DNA from 2 places in the Micromonospora sp. 050-3 genome. Region 1 is predicted to be linked to the other one. Evidence: predicted binding sites of a transcription regulator. Region 1 holds the regulator's gene; the other holds the start of a gene.

Evidence for each region. Region 1 encodes HspR, which represses chaperone genes until heat shock. Its sites were predicted from a motif close to TTGAGTNNNNNNNACTCAA; they were not measured.
Region 2: lon (endopeptidase La) is a predicted target of HspR. The motif match lies at 3,138-3,156, and genes of this name have one in related genera.

The regions. Positions count from the first base shown of each region.
Region 1 covers NZ_JAJPVX010000002.1:352,499-360,305, reverse strand. The annotation lists gene clpB (ATP-dependent chaperone ClpB) at 1-584, opposite strand, end outside; gene ACLJOK_RS16625 (TetR/AcrR family transcriptional regulator) at 670-1,314, opposite strand; gene ACLJOK_RS16620 (epoxide hydrolase family protein) at 1,400-2,536, shown strand; gene ACLJOK_RS16615 (cation:proton antiporter regulatory subunit) at 2,642-3,142, shown strand; gene ACLJOK_RS16610 (cation:proton antiporter) at 3,148-4,362, shown strand; gene ACLJOK_RS16605 (GNAT family N-acetyltransferase) at 4,351-4,809, opposite strand; gene ACLJOK_RS16600 (hypothetical protein) at 4,982-5,413, shown strand; gene ACLJOK_RS16595 (hypothetical protein) at 5,544-5,738, opposite strand; gene ACLJOK_RS16590 (heat shock protein transcriptional repressor HspR) at 5,876-6,316, opposite strand; gene dnaJ (molecular chaperone DnaJ) at 6,347-7,528, opposite strand; gene grpE (nucleotide exchange factor GrpE) at 7,614-7,807, opposite strand, start outside.
Region 2 covers NZ_JAJPVX010000001.1:2,448,824-2,456,630, reverse strand. The annotation lists gene ACLJOK_RS11120 (hypothetical protein) at 1-29, shown strand, start outside; gene ACLJOK_RS11115 (histone-like nucleoid-structuring protein Lsr2) at 155-502, opposite strand; gene ACLJOK_RS11110 (response regulator) at 647-1,288, opposite strand; gene ACLJOK_RS11105 (sensor histidine kinase) at 1,354-2,085, shown strand; gene ACLJOK_RS11100 (manganese catalase family protein) at 2,169-3,038, shown strand; gene lon (endopeptidase La) at 3,180-5,510, shown strand; gene ACLJOK_RS11090 (DoxX family protein) at 5,643-6,047, shown strand; gene ACLJOK_RS11085 (DEAD/DEAH box helicase) at 6,093-7,807, opposite strand, start outside.

The DNA of each region.
Region 1 (7,807 bases):
ACCTGGATGACCCGACGGATCTCGGAGTCCCGGCCGATGACCGGATCGATCTTGCCGTCCCGGGCGCTGGCGGTGAGGTCGACGCCGTACTTGGTCAGGGCCTGGTAGGTCTGCTCGGGGTCGGCGGTGGTGACCCGACGGTCCCCACCGCGAACTGTCGGGAAGGCGGCGACCAGTGCCTCCTCGGTGGCACCGGCGGTCTTCAACGCGCCGGACACTGCCCCACCCACCCGGGCCAGACCGGCGAGCAGGTGCTCGGTGGAGGTGTACTCGTCGCTCAGCGGCCGGGCGATCTGCTCGGCGGCGCCGATGGCGTTGACGAACTCCCGAGCCAACGTCGGCTCGGCGATGCTGGAGCCGCGCGCGGCCGGCAGGTTGTCGACAGCGCGCTGGGCGGCCCGGCGCAGCTCGGTCGGGTCGGCCCCGACGGCGCGCAGCAGACCGGTGGCGGTCGAGCCGTCGGTGTCCAGGAGTGACAGGAGTAGGTGCCAGGGCTCCACGGTGGCGTGACCACGCTGGTTGGCCAGCGCGACAGCGCCCGTGATGGTTTCGCGGCTCTTGGTGGTGAGTCTTTCGGTGTTCATGGGCTCCCCCGGATCGGCGTTGTCCATTGGGTTGGACACAACCAGAGTTGAGCGTATTCCGCTCAACCTTAGCGCGTGATGCCCATCACTCCCGGCGCCGCCACCGCCAGTCGAACTCGCCGGCCGCCGGGGGCGGGCCGGGCAGCGGGTCCGCGTCCGGCACCGACGACAGGCCGGCCAGCAGGACCGCGAGCTGCCGCCGGCGCAGTTGGCGGGTCCGCTCCGGATCGGGTACGCGGACCGCGGCGCACGCCTCCAACAACAACCCCAGATCGTGTACGACAGCGTCGGAGCGCAGCCGCCCGCTGGCGTGGGCCCGGTCGACCAGTGCGGTGGCCAACTCGCCGGCGCGCATCGCGTCCCGACCCATCTCCTCGGTCGGGGTGAAGGTGCCGGCCAGGTGGACGGTGAGCGAGTGCACGTCGGCGTCGACCACGCGGGCCAGGAAGCCGGTGAACGCGGGCCAGTCGTCGGGCTCGGCGAGGGCGGTCTCGGCCTCAGCGACGTACCGGCGCAGCCCGTCGTGGCAGAGCTGGCGCAGCAGGTCCTCCTTGCCCGCGTACCGCCGGTAGAGAGCGCTGATCCCGACGCCCGCGCGTTCGGCGACGGCGGCGATCGGGGCCTTCGGGTCGTCGAGGAAGACGGCGCGGGCGGCTTCGAGGATGACCTCGTCGTTGCGGGCGGCCTGGGCGCGGCGACCGCCCAGCGTCTTGCCGGAAGTCGTTGACATGCCCCCAGCCTAACAGTGGAACGGATCGTTCCGCTCTGCTATGGTGATTACAGAACGAAACATTCCGTTCCGAAGGAGTTCCGTCATGAGCGACACCGCGATCCGCCCGTTCCGCGTCGAGATCCCTCAGACCGCCCTCGACGACCTGGCCGCCCGGCTGGACCGCACCCTCTGGCCCGCCGACCTGCCCGGCGCCGGCGGTTCGTACGGGATGAGCAACGACCGGGTGCGCACCCTCGTCGACCGGTGGCGGGGCGAGTTCGACTGGCGAGCCGTCGAGGCCCGCCTGAACGCCCACCCGCAGTTCGTCACCGAGATCGACGGCGAGCAGATCCACTACCTGCACGTCCGGTCGTCCCGGCCGGACGCCACGGCGCTGGTGCTCACCCACGGCTGGCCCGGCTCGGTGCTGGAGTACCTCGACGTGATCGCCCCGCTCACCGAGCCGAGCGACCCGGACGCGCCGGCCTTCCACGTGGTCGTTCCGTCGCTGCCCGGGTTCGGTTTCTCCGGCCCGACCCGCGCCGCCGGCTGGAACTGGTTCCGCATCGCCCGCGCCTGGGCCGAGCTGATGAACCGCCTGGGGTACGACAGCTACGGCGCGGTCGGCAACGACGCCGGCTCGATGGTCGCGCCCGAGCTGGGCCGGGTCGACCCGGGGCGGGTGCTCGGCGTACACGTCACCCAGCTCTTCTCGTTCCCCTCCGGCGACCCGGCCGAGTTCGCCGGGCTCTCCGAGGCGGACCAGGCGGCGCTCGGGCACCTCCAGTGGTTCTACGAGAACAAGTTCTCCTTCAACCAGGTGCACAGTCAGCAGCCGCAGACCCTGGCGTTCGCGCTGGCCGACTCGCCGGTGGGGCTGCTCGCCTGGAACGCCCAGCTCTTCGACGAGAGCCTGGACGCCGACTTCATCCTGGCCAACGTGGCGCTCTACTGGTTCACCGGCACGGCCGCCTCGGCGATACGGCTCTACTGGGAGGACGCGCACGCCGGCGAGCCGCCGACCGAGCCGACCACCGCTCCGACCGCGCTGGCCATGTTCCCCGGCGACTTCCAGTCCATCCGCCGCTTCGCCGAGCGGGACCACGCGAACATCGTCCGGTGGACGGCGTACGAGACCGACGTCGACGGCCGGGGCGACGTCGGCGGCCACTACGCGGCCCACCAGGCCACCGAGGTGCTGGTCGCCGACATCCGCGAGTTCTTCGCCAGCCTGCGCTGACTCGGTTGATCGGTGCCCGCTCCGCTCGACCGGGGCGGGCGCCGACCCTAGGGGCGCTGTCCGTCCAAGATCTGCATTCTGTTCACGAAGCGGTAGCCTTGGAGGGTGCGAGTACGTGTCGAGCAGACCGCCTTACCCGGGATCGGGGTACGTCACGATCTGGTGACGGAGTCCGGACGCCGCCTGGGCGTCGTTTCCCACCGCAATGGCCGCCGTGATCTCGTTCTCTACGATCCCGACGATCCCGACGCCTGCCAGGCGGACATCCCGCTGACCGACGACGAGGCCGAGGCTCTGGCCGACATCCTCGGCGCGTCGCTGATGCTCGGCCAGCTCTCCGGGCTCCGGGAGCAGGCCGCCGGTCTGCTCACCGAGCAGATCGCCATCACGGCCGGGTCCCCGTACGTCAACCGGAAGCTCGGCGACACCAAGGCGCGTACCCGCACCAGCGCCTCGATCGTGGCTGTACTGCGTGAAGGCGAAGTCATCGTTTCGCCACTCCCCTCCTTCCGCTTCGCGGCCGGCGACGTGGTGGTCGTTGTCGGGACCCGTAGAGGTCTCGACGGCGTTTCCGCCATCCTCGCCGACAGTGACCCGGACGGCTGAGGCGGATGCACGATTTCACCACGCTGCTCATCGAAGTCGGTGCGCTGCTGCTGCTGCTCGGGCTCCTCAGCCGGCTCAGCCGGCGCTTCGGCCTCTCTCCCATTCCTCTCTACCTGCTCGCCGGGCTCGCGTTCGGGCACGGCGGGCTGCTGCCGCTGGACGCCAGCGAGGAGTTCTTCGCAGTCGGCGCCGAGATCGGCGTAATCCTTCTGCTGGTGATGCTCGGCCTGGAGTACTCGGCCAACGAACTCGTCGGCAACCTGCGTTCGGCGGCACCGGCAGGGCTGATCGACGGCGTCCTCAACGCGCTGCCCGGCGCGGGGTTTGCCCTGCTGCTCGGCTGGGACTGGGTCGCCGCCCTGGTACTCGGCGGCATCACCTGGGTCTCCTCCTCCGGGGTGATCGCCAAGGTCCTCGCCGACCTGGGCCGGCTCGGTAACCGGGAAACCCCGGTGATCCTCTCGGTGCTGGTCATCGAGGACCTGGCGATGGCCCTCTACCTGCCGCTCGTCACCGCCGTACTGGCCGGCACCGGCCTGCTCGGCGGCGGGATCGCGCTCACCGTCGCTGTGGGCACGGTGCTGATCGTGCTGGTGGTCGCCATCCGGTACGGCCACCTGATCTCGTCCGCCCTGTCGGCGAAGGACCCGGAGGCGCTGCTGCTCGGCGTACTCGGTCTGACGTTGCTGATCGCGGGCATTGCCGCGTCGCTCCAGGTGTCGGCGGCGGTCGGCGCGTTCCTGGTGGGCATCGCCCTCTCCGGCCCGGTGGCGCACCACGCCACCGAGTTGCTCTCGCCCCTGCGGGACCTGTTCGCCGCGGTGTTCTTCGTCTTCTTCGGCCTGACCACCGACCCGCAGGACATTCCGCCGGTGCTGCTGCCGGCACTCGCCCTGGCCGTGGTCACCATGGCGACGAAGACGCTCACCGGCTACCTCGCGGCCCGCCGGGTCGGCATCGCGGAACCTGGTCGATGGCGGGCCGGCCTGGCGCTCGTACCTCGCGGTGAGTTCTCCATCGTCATCGCCGGTCTCGCGGTGGCCGCCGGGAGCGTCGAGCCGCGGTTGGCGGCGCTGGCCGCGACGTACGTCCTGATCACCGTGGTGACCGGGCCGGTCCTGGCTCGGCTGCCCGACTTCCCGTGGTTCAAGCGGTGGCTGCGCAACCGCGCGGCGGCCCAGCGGCGGGAGCAAACCCCGATCGTCGAATCATTGCACTGAGCTCCACCTGAACGCCGCGGCGGCGTGGGTCGCACCCTCGCGGAGGTAGAAGCGGTGCGCCTCCGTTCGGGCCAGGCCGGACTCCAGGAAGACGTAGTCGGCACCCTGTTCGTGCGCCCACGCCCTGGCCGCCGCGAGGAGGCGGGAGCCGACACCCCGGGAGCGCCACTCGGGGTGCACAGCGAGATCCTCGATCGACGCCCGACGGCCGAAGCGCACCGAGAGGATGTCCAGGTAGACGCTGGCGACGCCGACCAGCTGATCCTCGTCCGATCGTGCCTCGAAGAGTGCGACGTCCTCGTGGGCGAGCAATTGCCCGGTCCGCTCGACGGCGCGGTCGTGGTCCCAATCCACGGGACGGCTACCGGGAGGGGCGAAAAGCCACTCCAGCCCCACGACGAACTCGGCCTCGGCGCCCCGCTGGAACCGTCTAACGTGGATTGTCATAGGAGCATCATCGGCTGCGCTGTCGATGCAATGGACCGGCCCGTGCCAACGGTTGCGGAATTGCTCCTCGCGGGTACTACCGCAGCACCCGACGGCGGGTTACCGTTTCGCCCCAGCAGCCAGGGTCCGCAGGCAGCGTTGCCAGACGCGGGCGAGAGCGGAAGGTTGGCCGGTGAGCGTGCAGGAGTCGACTTTCCACGGCTTCGCCAACCCCGTCGATCCGACTCCGGCGGAGTTGCGGGCATGGGCGTACCAGCCTGATTCGGTGCCGTTGGCCTCGATGCCACCCGACTGGGACCTTCTGGTCTCCGGCGACCGGCTGGTGGTGACACTCTTCGAGTTGGCAATGGATCCAACCTGCCCGGCCCGGCGGTTCGCGCTGCACTGCCTCTACATCTACGCGGCCGACGGCATCCGGACGAACTTCCGCGCCCACCCCAAGCGCCGCTTCCGCAAGCTCGTCGAACAGGCCGAGCGTGACGGCGACGAGCTGATGAAGATCTGGGCACACAACGGCCGGGTGCTGTTGGCCCGACCGGACCTCTTCGTCTACCGGGACTGGTGCGAGGGCGGTCTGGTCCGCGAAAACCGCCGCCTCGGCTGAGCCCCGGCCGCATTGGTTATGGCGAACGGGCCGGGACCCCCGCTACGGCATCCCCGCGTCCCGGCCCGCATTGGTTATGGCGAACGGGCCAGGACCCCCCGTGGGTCCCGGCCCGCACGTCGGTCACCGGTCAGTCCTGCTTGCGTTCCGTCTCGGCTCGGCCCCGTTCGCCGGCGTGGTCGCCGTCTTCGGCGAACCGGCCCGCGATGATCCGGTCCCGGTAGGTCCCCTCGGTCACCTTGTCGAACTTCTTGCGGACGGTCTCGGCCAGATTTTCCAACCGGTCCTCGGTCTGCTGGGCCACCTTCTTCGCCGGTTCCGCCATCGCTCCCCCTCGCCATGCCGGTAGGTCCGGATTAAGCCGATTGGACCCTTATTGACAGGCTAACCGAAGCGGCCCGGACCGCGCCGGGAAATCCAGCGTGGTCCGGGCCGATAAGACAGATCCGGGTGAGCGGTAGCTCAGCGATCGGGCGTGCGGCGGGGGCGCCACACCACCAGGGCTGTGGACGTGCGGTTGGTCGGCACCAGATCCCGGCCCGGAAAGCGGGCCAGCGACTCCAACTCCGCCACCCGGCGGTACGCGGCGTCCAGCTCCGCCTCCAGCCGGGCCACCCGCTGCTGCGCCTGCTCCAGCAGCCGCTCCAGCCCGATGATCCGCTTGACGCCGGCCAGGTTGATCCCGTCGTCCTGACTGAGCCGCTGCACCTCGCGCAGCAGCACCACGTCGCGGACGCTGTAGCGACGCCCGCCACCAGCGGCCCGGCCGGGCTGCACCAGCCCCAGTCGGTCGTACTGGCGCAGGGTCTGTGGATGCATCCCCGCCATCCGTGCCGCTACCGAGATCATCAGCACCTTGGCCTCGTAGGCAGGGTCGCCCGAACCGAGGAACTCGCCCGACATCCCGCTCACCTCCGCGTCCATTCCACCGGACTAACTGACTCGACGCACCCGTGCGTCGAGATGTTCCCGGGCTGCCGGCGGGGTCTGCTCGGCGAACGACTCCAGCGCCGTGCGCGCCTCATCCGACAACCGGGCCGGCACCACCACGTCCAGCGTGACCAGCAGGTCACCGGCCTGCCCGTCGCGGCGGACCACACCCTTGCCCCGGGCCCGCAGCACCCGCCCGCTCGGTGTCCCCGGCGGCACCCGCAGGGTCATCGCACCGTCGAGCGTGGGCACCCGCAGGTCCGTGCCGAGCACGGCCTCCGCGAAGGTGACCGGCACGGTCAGCGTCAGGTCGTCCCCGGTACGCCCAAACAGCTCGTCCGGCCGAACCTTGACGTGCACGAAGAGGTCGCCAGCCGGGCCGCCGCGCTCGCCCGGCTCGCCGCGCCCGGCCAACCGGATGCGTTGACCGTCGGCCACACCGGCCGGGAAGCGCACGTTCATCGTGCGGGTCTTGGTGACACCGCCGCTGCCGTGGCACTCCGGGCACTTCTCCTCGACCACGGTGCCGACGCCCTGGCAGTTGCGGCACGGCTCGGAGAAGCTGAACGACCCCTGGTTGCGGGTGGTCACGCCGGCACCATGACAGACCGGGCAGGTACGCGGCTGGGTGCCGGGCTTGGCCCCGTTGCCGTGGCAGGTGTCGCAGACTCCCGGCGCGCGCAGCGTCAGGGGCAGCGTCACTCCCCGCACCGCGTCGCCGAAGTCCAGCGCCACCTCGGTCTCCACGTCTCGACCACGGGCCGGACCATGTGGTGCGGCCTGCCCACCGGCCTGGCCGCCGCTGAAGATCGAGCTGAACAGGTCCTGGAAGCCGGCGCCGCCGAAGCGACGATCGCCGCCTCCGCCGCCGCCGAACATGTCGGAGACGTCGAACGGCATGCCGCCCTGCTGACCGCCACCCCGGGCGTTGCGCCGGAACGCGCCCGAGCCGAAGAGCGAACGCATCTCGTCGTACTCGCGACGGCGGCCGCTGTCCGACAGCACGTTGTACGCCTCGGACGCTGCCTTGAAGCGCTCCTCGGCCTTCGGATCGCCCGGGTTGTGGTCCGGGTGCGACTCCCGGGCCACCTTGCGGTACGCCTTCTTGATGTCATCCGCGGAGGCGGCCTTGTCCACGCCGAGCACGGCGTAGAAGTCCTTCTCGATCCAGTCCTTCGAACTCACCGGTCCACCCCCTTCCGACCCCGGTGGCCCGGCCGTCCCGCCCACCGCAGCGCGGTGGACGGGACGGCCCGGTCACTGTCTGGCACTATTCCGGATCCGCGACCGCGACCAGCGCGGGGCGCAGCAGCCGCTCACCGAGCTGGTAGCCGCGTCGCATGACCTGTACGCAGGTCGGCTCGCTGACGTCGGCCGAGGTCTGGTGCGCGACCGCCTCGTGCCGGGTCGGGTCGAACGGGTCGCCCTGCTCGCCGAAGGCGTTCAGGCCGAACTTGCCCAGCG
Region 2 (7,807 bases), on a different contig from region 1:
TCGACTCGGTGCGCATCGACGTCAACTGAGCTGACGTACAACGGCGGCCGGCCACCCGGGGCGACAACCCGGGGTGGCCGGCCGCCGCTTCGCTTCGGGCGCCCGGACAAACGACGGGGCCCCGCCGTTTCCGGCGGGGCCCCGTCGAGTCGCGTCAGCGGCTCTTGTACGCCTCGACGACCTCAACCGGGATCCGGCCGCGCTCGGAAATCTTGTAGCCGTTCTTGACGGCCCATTCCCGGATGGCCCGGTTCTGCTCCCGATCCATTCCCGCGCCGGCGGGTCGCCCCGGCCGCCGGACTGAACGGGCGCTCTCCACCGGGCCGCGCCCGATCCGCCGACCCGCATTGATGTACGGATCGAGCGTCTTGCGCAGGACGCCGGCATTCTCGTCGGAGACATCGATCGTGTAGGCCACGCCGTCGAGACTGAACTCAACCGTCCGGTCGGCCTTCCCACCGTCGAGGTCGTCGGTCAGGACCGTGATTACTTTTCTCGCCATTGCCGATTACTCCCTGTGTGCGGCGGGATGTGTCCAAAGTCTGACCTATCACCCCGGTAATCCGCAACAATATGCCTTCCATTCATTCGGCGCGTCGCGATTCCGTTACCGAGCAAAACCGTGAATCGGTTCGGTGGCGGGGCCTCATTCTCCGAGGATGCCGCTGTGACCGGCGATGGCAGCCGCCTCGGCCCGGTTCGAGACCCGCAACTTGCGCAGCAACGCGGCGGTCATCCGTTTCACCGTCCGTTCGGAGACGTGCAGTTCTTCGGCGATGTCGACGGTGCTGCGGCCGGCGGCGATCGCCCGCAACAGCCGCTGTTCCTCGCCGTCCAGGTCGACGGGCGCGGAGCGCGTGGGCCGCAGCATGGCGCGCAGCAGTTCGGCCGGCAGCACCGCCCAGCCGTCGAGGATGGCCAGCAGCGGGGGCAGCAGTTCCTCCGGTTCGCTGGTCTTGGGCAGGAACCCCTCCGCGCCGGCCCGCAGCGCCTCCACCGCTGGCCCGGGGTCGGCGGAACCGGACATCGCGACCACCCGTACCCGCGGGGTGGTCCGCCGGATCGCGGCCACCGCCCGGATGCCGCCGGGCGGCGGCATGTGCAGGTCGACCAGGGCCAGGTCGGGGCGGCAGTTGTTGACCAGGGCCGCCGCCGCGGCGGCGTCGCCGGTCGAGGCGACCACCTCGGCGCGACCGTTGGTGGTGATCGGGAGCAGCAACTCGAGGCCGCGGACGAAAAGGGGGTGATCGTCCACGACGACGAGTCGCAAGGTGGAGGCTCCCAGCATGTCTGCGCCGTTCCCCAGCGGGTACCGATCATGCGGGTTCGCACCGAACGAGAGGAGTCGGGTGGATGCGCGTACGGCACGGTTTGCGGGACCTGCTGCGAGGGTTGCGCCCCATTGAGCCGACACCGGGCGAGAGGCGGCCGCCGGCGGCCGATTCGGAGTTGCTGCTGCGGGTGTTGTGCCACGAGTTCCGGACGCCGATCAGCACCCTGACCTCGCTGACCCGCGCGCTGGCCGACGAGCGCCGCGAGTTGACCGGGGACGACCGGCGGGCGCTCAGTGAGCTGGCCCGCGACCAGGCTGCCCATCTCCAGAGCCTGCTGCGCGACGCGACCGCCGGCACCGGCGTGCTGACGCCGACTCCGCAGCCGGAGCCGGCCGTCGCGCTGTCGGGCATCCTGCGGGAGGCCGCCGCGTTGGTGCCGGTCGGCCGTCGGCGGGCGCGGGTCACCCGGGGGGCGGCCTCCTGCCCGGTGCCGGCCGGACGAACCCGACAGGTACTGGTCAACCTGGTGCAGAACGCGTTGCGGCACGGGCCGCCGGACGGACAGGTCGGGCTCTACGCCACAGTGCGCGGCCCCAGCCTGAGCATCCTGGTCACCGACGAGGGTCGGGTCGACGAGGCCCTGCTGGTCGCGCTACGGCGTACGGCGCCGGCCGTCGGGATGTCCGGTCTGGGCCTGTGGATCGCGCGGCAGCTCGTCGCGACGGACGGGGGAGCGGTGCGGGCACACCGGCTACGGCCCCGTGGAGTGGCGTTGGAGGTGCTGCTGCCGATGGCTCGCCCGGTGCGCTGACCCGGGCGGGACACCGGTTGGCCCGCCCGGGTCATCGGGGCGGGAACGGCCTCGTTACCTGTTTCCGGTACCGAGGAGGTTGGATGTTCAGCCACGTCAAGGATCTGCAGTTCGAAGCCAAGCCGGACGGCCCGGACGCGGCGTTCGCCCGCCGTTTGCAGGAGGTGTTGGGCGGCAAGTGGGGCGAGATGACGGTCGCCAACCAGTATCTCTTCCAGGGTTGGAACTGCCGACTGCCCGGCAAGTACAAGGACCTGCTGCTCGACGTCGGCACGGAGGAGATGGGCCATGTCGAGATGATCGTCACGATGATCACCCGGCTGTTGGACAACGCGCCGCTGTCGCTGACCGAGGGGATCGCGGAGGACCCCGGAGGCGCCGCGACCTACGCCGGCGAGAACCCCGCGCACTTCATCCACGGCGGCGGTGGGGCCCTGCCCACCGACTCCAATGGGGTGCCCTGGAACGGCGCGTTCATCACCGCCAGCGGCAATCTGTTGGCCGATTTCCAGCTCAACGTCACCGCCGAAGCGCAGGGTCGGCTCCAGGTCGCCCGGTTGTTCCACATGACCGACGACCCGGGCGTCAAGCAGATGCTGCGCTTCCTGCTGGCCCGCGACACGATGCACCAGAACATGTGGCTGGCGGCGATCGAGCAGCTCAAGGAGGACGGGCTGGAGGAGATGCCGGTGCCGGAGGCGTTCCCGGATTCGGGTGAGCTCACCGCGGAGTACGGCTACACCTACCTGGGTTTCTCCTCGGGCACCGACGCCGCCCAGGGTCGCTGGGCGTCCGGGCCCTCGCCGGACGGCAAGGGCGAGTTCCGGTACGACGACAACCCGCGGGCGAACGCGCCGGAACCGGTGCTGCCTCCGGGTGATCCTCGGCTGTACGGCACCAACCCGGGGGTGGCCGGCTCGGTGGTGAACACGGTGAAGAGCAAGCTCACCTGAGGTGCATCGTCGGGTCGCCCGCCGGTCCCGGGCGACCCGACGGACCGGGCGGAAGAGTGGTCTGGGTCACAGGTCGGAACAAGGGGAACGCTTTGTTACTTGAGTGAGACACGCTCAACTCAACGCGATAGCAGGTGTTCGATGGCAACTCTTCCGGTACTTCCCCTGACCGACGCCGTGCTGCTGCCCGGCATGGTCATCCCGGTGACCCTCGACCCCACCACCCAGGCCGCGATCGACGCGGCGCGGGCGACCGGCGACCGCAAGCTGCTGGCCGTGCCGCGCATCGACGGCGAGTACGGCCCGGTGGGCGTGGTCGCCACCATCGAGAAGGTCGGCCGGCTGCCCGAGGGTGAGCCCGCCGCCGTCATCCGTGGCCTGTCCCGGGCCCGGATCGGCTCCGGCGTCCCCGGCCCCGGCGCCGCCCTCTGGGTCGAGGCGACCGAACTCGACGAACCCGCCCACGCCGGTCGGGCCCGGGAACTCGCCCGCGAGTACCGCGCCCTGGTGACCTCCGTGCTCCAGCAGCGGGGCGCCTGGCAGGTCATCGACGCTGTGGAGCGGATGACCGACCTCTCCGAGCTGGCCGACTCGGCCGGTTACGCGCCCTGGCTGACGCTGGAGCAGAAGAACGAGCTGCTCGCCGCGCCGGACGTCACCGCCCGGCTGGACCTGCTGGTCGGCTGGGTGAAGGACTACCTGGCCGAGCAGGAGGTCACCGAGCAGATCAACAGTGACGTCCGCGAGGGACTGGAGAAGTCCCAGCGCGAGTTCCTGCTGCGCCAGCAGCTGGCCGCGATCCGCAAGGAACTGGGCGAGGACGAGCCGGACGGCTCCGCCGACTACCGGTCCCGGGTCGAGTCCGCCGAGCTGCCGGACAAGGTACGCGAGGCGGCCATGCGCGAGGTCGGCAAGCTGGAGCGGGCCAGCGACGCCTCCCCGGAGGCGGGCTGGATCCGTACCTGGCTGGACACCGTGCTCGAGATGCCGTGGGGCACGCGTACCGAGGACAACACGGACCTGGCCGCGGCCCGGGCGGTGCTCGACGCCGACCACGCCGGCCTGGCCGACGTGAAGGACCGCATCCTGGAGTACCTGGCGGTGCGCAACCGGCGTGCCGAGCGCAACCTCGGTGTGGTCGGCGGTCGCGGCTCCGGCGCTGTGCTCGCCCTCGCCGGCCCTCCCGGGGTGGGCAAGACCAGCCTCGGCGAGTCCGTGGCGCGGGCGCTCGGGCGTAACTTCGTCCGGGTTTCGCTCGGCGGCGTCCGCGACGAGGCGGAGATCCGGGGGCACCGGCGCACCTACGTGGGGGCGCTGCCCGGTCGGATCGTCCGCGCGTTGCGCGAGGCGGGTTCGATGAACCCGGTCGTGCTCCTCGACGAGGTGGACAAGCTGGCCGCCGGCTACGCCGGAGACCCGGCCGCCGCCCTGCTGGAGGTGCTCGACCCGGCCCAGAACCACACCTTCCGGGACCACTACCTGGAGGTCGACCTCGACCTGTCCGACGTGCTCTTCCTGGCCACCGCCAACGTGGTGGAGTCCATCCCCGGCCCCCTGCTGGACCGGATGGAGCTGGTCACCCTGGACGGGTACACCGAGGACGAGAAGGTCGCCATCGCCCGCGACCACCTGCTGCCCCGACAGCGGGAGCGGGCCGGGCTGACCGTCGACGAGGTCAGCGTCGCCGACGAGGCTCTCGCGCTGATCGCGGGGGAGTACACCCGGGAGGCCGGCGTCCGGCAGCTCGAGCGGGCCCTGGCCAAGATCCTGCGCAAGGTGGCGGTGACGCTGGCGACGGACCCGACGCCGGCACGCGTGGGCACCGACAACCTCACCGGCTACCTGGGTCGGCCGAAGTTTACCCCGGAATCGGCCGAGCGCACCGCAGTGCCCGGCGTGGCCACCGGCCTGGCCGTCACGGGCGCCGGTGGGGACGTGCTCTTCATCGAGGCGACCAGCATGGAGGGCGAGCCGGGGCTGACCCTGACCGGCCAGCTCGGTGACGTGATGAAGGAGTCGGCGCAGATTGCGCTCTCCTACCTGCGCTCCAACGGGCGGCGGTTCGGCATCGACCCGAACGCCCTGGCGGGACGTCGGATCCACGTCCACTTCCCGGCGGGTGCGGTGCCCAAGGACGGTCCCAGCGCCGGCATCACCATGGTCACGGCCCTTGCGTCGCTGGTCACCGGTCGCCCGGTCCGCCCCGAGTTCGGGATGACCGGTGAGGTGACGCTCTCCGGTCGGGTGCTGCCGATCGGTGGGGTGAAGCAGAAGCTGCTCGCCGCGCACCGGGCCGGCCTCACCGAGGTCATCATCCCGGCGCGCAACGAGCCCGACCTGGACGACCTGCCGGCCGAGGTGCGCGAGGCGTTGACAGTGCACACCCTGGCCGACGTGGCCGACGTGCTCGCATTGGCGCTGCGCCCAGCCGACGTGAAGACGCTGGATGGTCCGGCGCTCTTCGCGGTCTGACGCTCCGACCGTCCGGGCCCCCGCCGTCTTGTGACGGCGGGGGCCCTTTCGGTACGCGGGGGGAGGTCTACTGTCTCGTCTGCACCGTCAACCACCTCTCCGCCGCGAGGCGGGCCCCCTGGAGGAACCCCCGTGAACGTGGTGCTCTGGATCATTCAGATCCTGCTCGCCGCCGTCTTCGCCGGCGTCGGGCTGGCCAAGCTGAGCCAGCCCAAGGAGAAGTTGCGCGACGTGATGCGGTGGGTGGACCCGGTCCCGCCGTCGCAGGTCAAGGCGCTCGGCGCGGTCGAGCTGCTGGCCGCCGCCGGGCTCGTGCTGCCCGCGGTCACCGGCATCGCCACGGTGCTCACCCCGCTCGCCGCCGTCGGGTTGGTCATCGTCATGATCGGCGGCATCCTGGTGCACCTGCGTGACCGCAAGCAGCAGACCACCCAGGACGGGCGTCGCACCGAGATCCAGGGGGCGATCGCCTGCGCGGTGCTGCTCGTCCTCGCCGCAGTGGTGGCCTGGGGCCGTTTCGGCCCGTACGCCCTCTGACCCGCGTCGGCGACCGCCGTACTCCGGCGGTCGCCGACGGCGTGCTCAGCGCTCGTCGCCGCCGCGGTCGCGGCGGACGGTGGCCTTGCGGCCCTTGATCGTGCTCTGCCGCAGCCCGGAGATAACCTCGTCGGCCACCCCCTGCGGCACCTCCACCAGGGAGAACCGGTCGGCGATCTCGATCGAGCCGATGTCCCGGCCGCGGATGCCGGTCTCCCCGGTGATCGCGCCGACCAGATCCTGCGGGCGGACCCCGGCGCGTCGGCCCAGGCCGACGAAGACCTGGACGGTGTTGCCACCGCCAGAGCGCGGCCGGCCCCCGCCCCGCCGGTCGCCGCCACGGCCGCCGGTCTCCGGCCGACCCTCGCGCGGCCCACGGACCGGAACCTGCGGGATCTCCTCCTCGTCGTCGGAGCCCGGCGACGTCACCTCGTGAGCCAGCTTCACGGCGGCGAGGGCGACCTCCATCAGGTCGAACTCGTCGGTCAGGGTCTCCACGATCACCCGGAACGGGTCCAGGTCGTCCTCCAGCAGGCTCTCCCGCAGGGCCGCCTGGGTCAGCTCCAGCCGCCGGGTACGCATGTCGGCCACGGTGGGGATCTTGTCGATGCTGATCCGTTGGCCGGTCACCCGCTCGATGGTCTTGAGCATCCGGTGCTCACGCGGCTCGGCGAGGGTGATCGCCACGCCCTCGCGGCCAGCCCGACCCACCCGACCGATCCGGTGCACGTACGACTCCGGGGCGGACGGCACGTCGTAGTTGACGACGTGCGTCAGCTGCTCGACGTCCAGCCCACGGGCCGCCACGTCGGTGGCCACCAGCAGGTCGGCGGTGCCCGCCCGCAGCCGGCCCATGACCCGGTCGCGCTGCTCCTGGCTCATTCCGCCGTGCAGCGCCTCGGAGCGGTAGCCCCGACCGTTCATCGTCTCGGTCAACCGGTCGACCTCTTCCCGGCTGCGGCAGAACACGATCGCCGCGGTCGGGGACTCCACGTCCAACACCCGACCCAGCGCGGCCGGCTTGTGCGCCCGGGTCACGATGTACGCGCTCTGCCGCACCCGGGGCGCCTCACCCGCTACCGTCTGCTCGCGGCCGATCTCGATCCGCACCGGTTCCCGCAGGTGCTGGCGGGCCATCCCGTCGATGCGCGACGGCATGGTGGCCGAGAAGAGCACAGTCTGACGCTCTGCCGGAGCGTGCTCCAGGATCGCCTCGATGTCCTCGGCGAAGCCCATGTCGAGCATCTCGTCGGCCTCGTCGAGCACCACCGTGGTCAACCCACCGAGGCGCAGGGTGCCCCGGGCGATGTGATCGAGGGCCCGCCCCGGGGTGGCCACCACCACGTCGACACCGTATTCCAGTGCCCGCAGCTGCCGCCCGATCGGCTGCCCGCCGTAGATCGGCAGCACCCGCGCGCCCAGGTCCTTGCCGTAGCGGTGGAACGCCTCGGAGACCTGCACCGCCAGCTCCCGGGTCGGCACCAGCACCAGCGCCACCGGGTCGCCCCCTTGGCGGTGTGCCGCCATGAGGTTCAGCAGTGGCAGCGCGAACGCAGCCGTCTTGCCGGTGCCGGTGGCCGCCTGACCCAGCAGGTCGCGACCCTCCAGCAGCGGTGGGATAGCCTCCCGCTGGATGGGGGTCGGCTCCTCGTACCCGAGGGCGGCGAGGGCGCCCAGCAGCTCGGCGCGGAGCCCGAGCTCGGTGAAGGCGCTCACCTCGTCGGTGCCGTCGGGGGTGGCGTCGATCGGTGCGTCGTGCT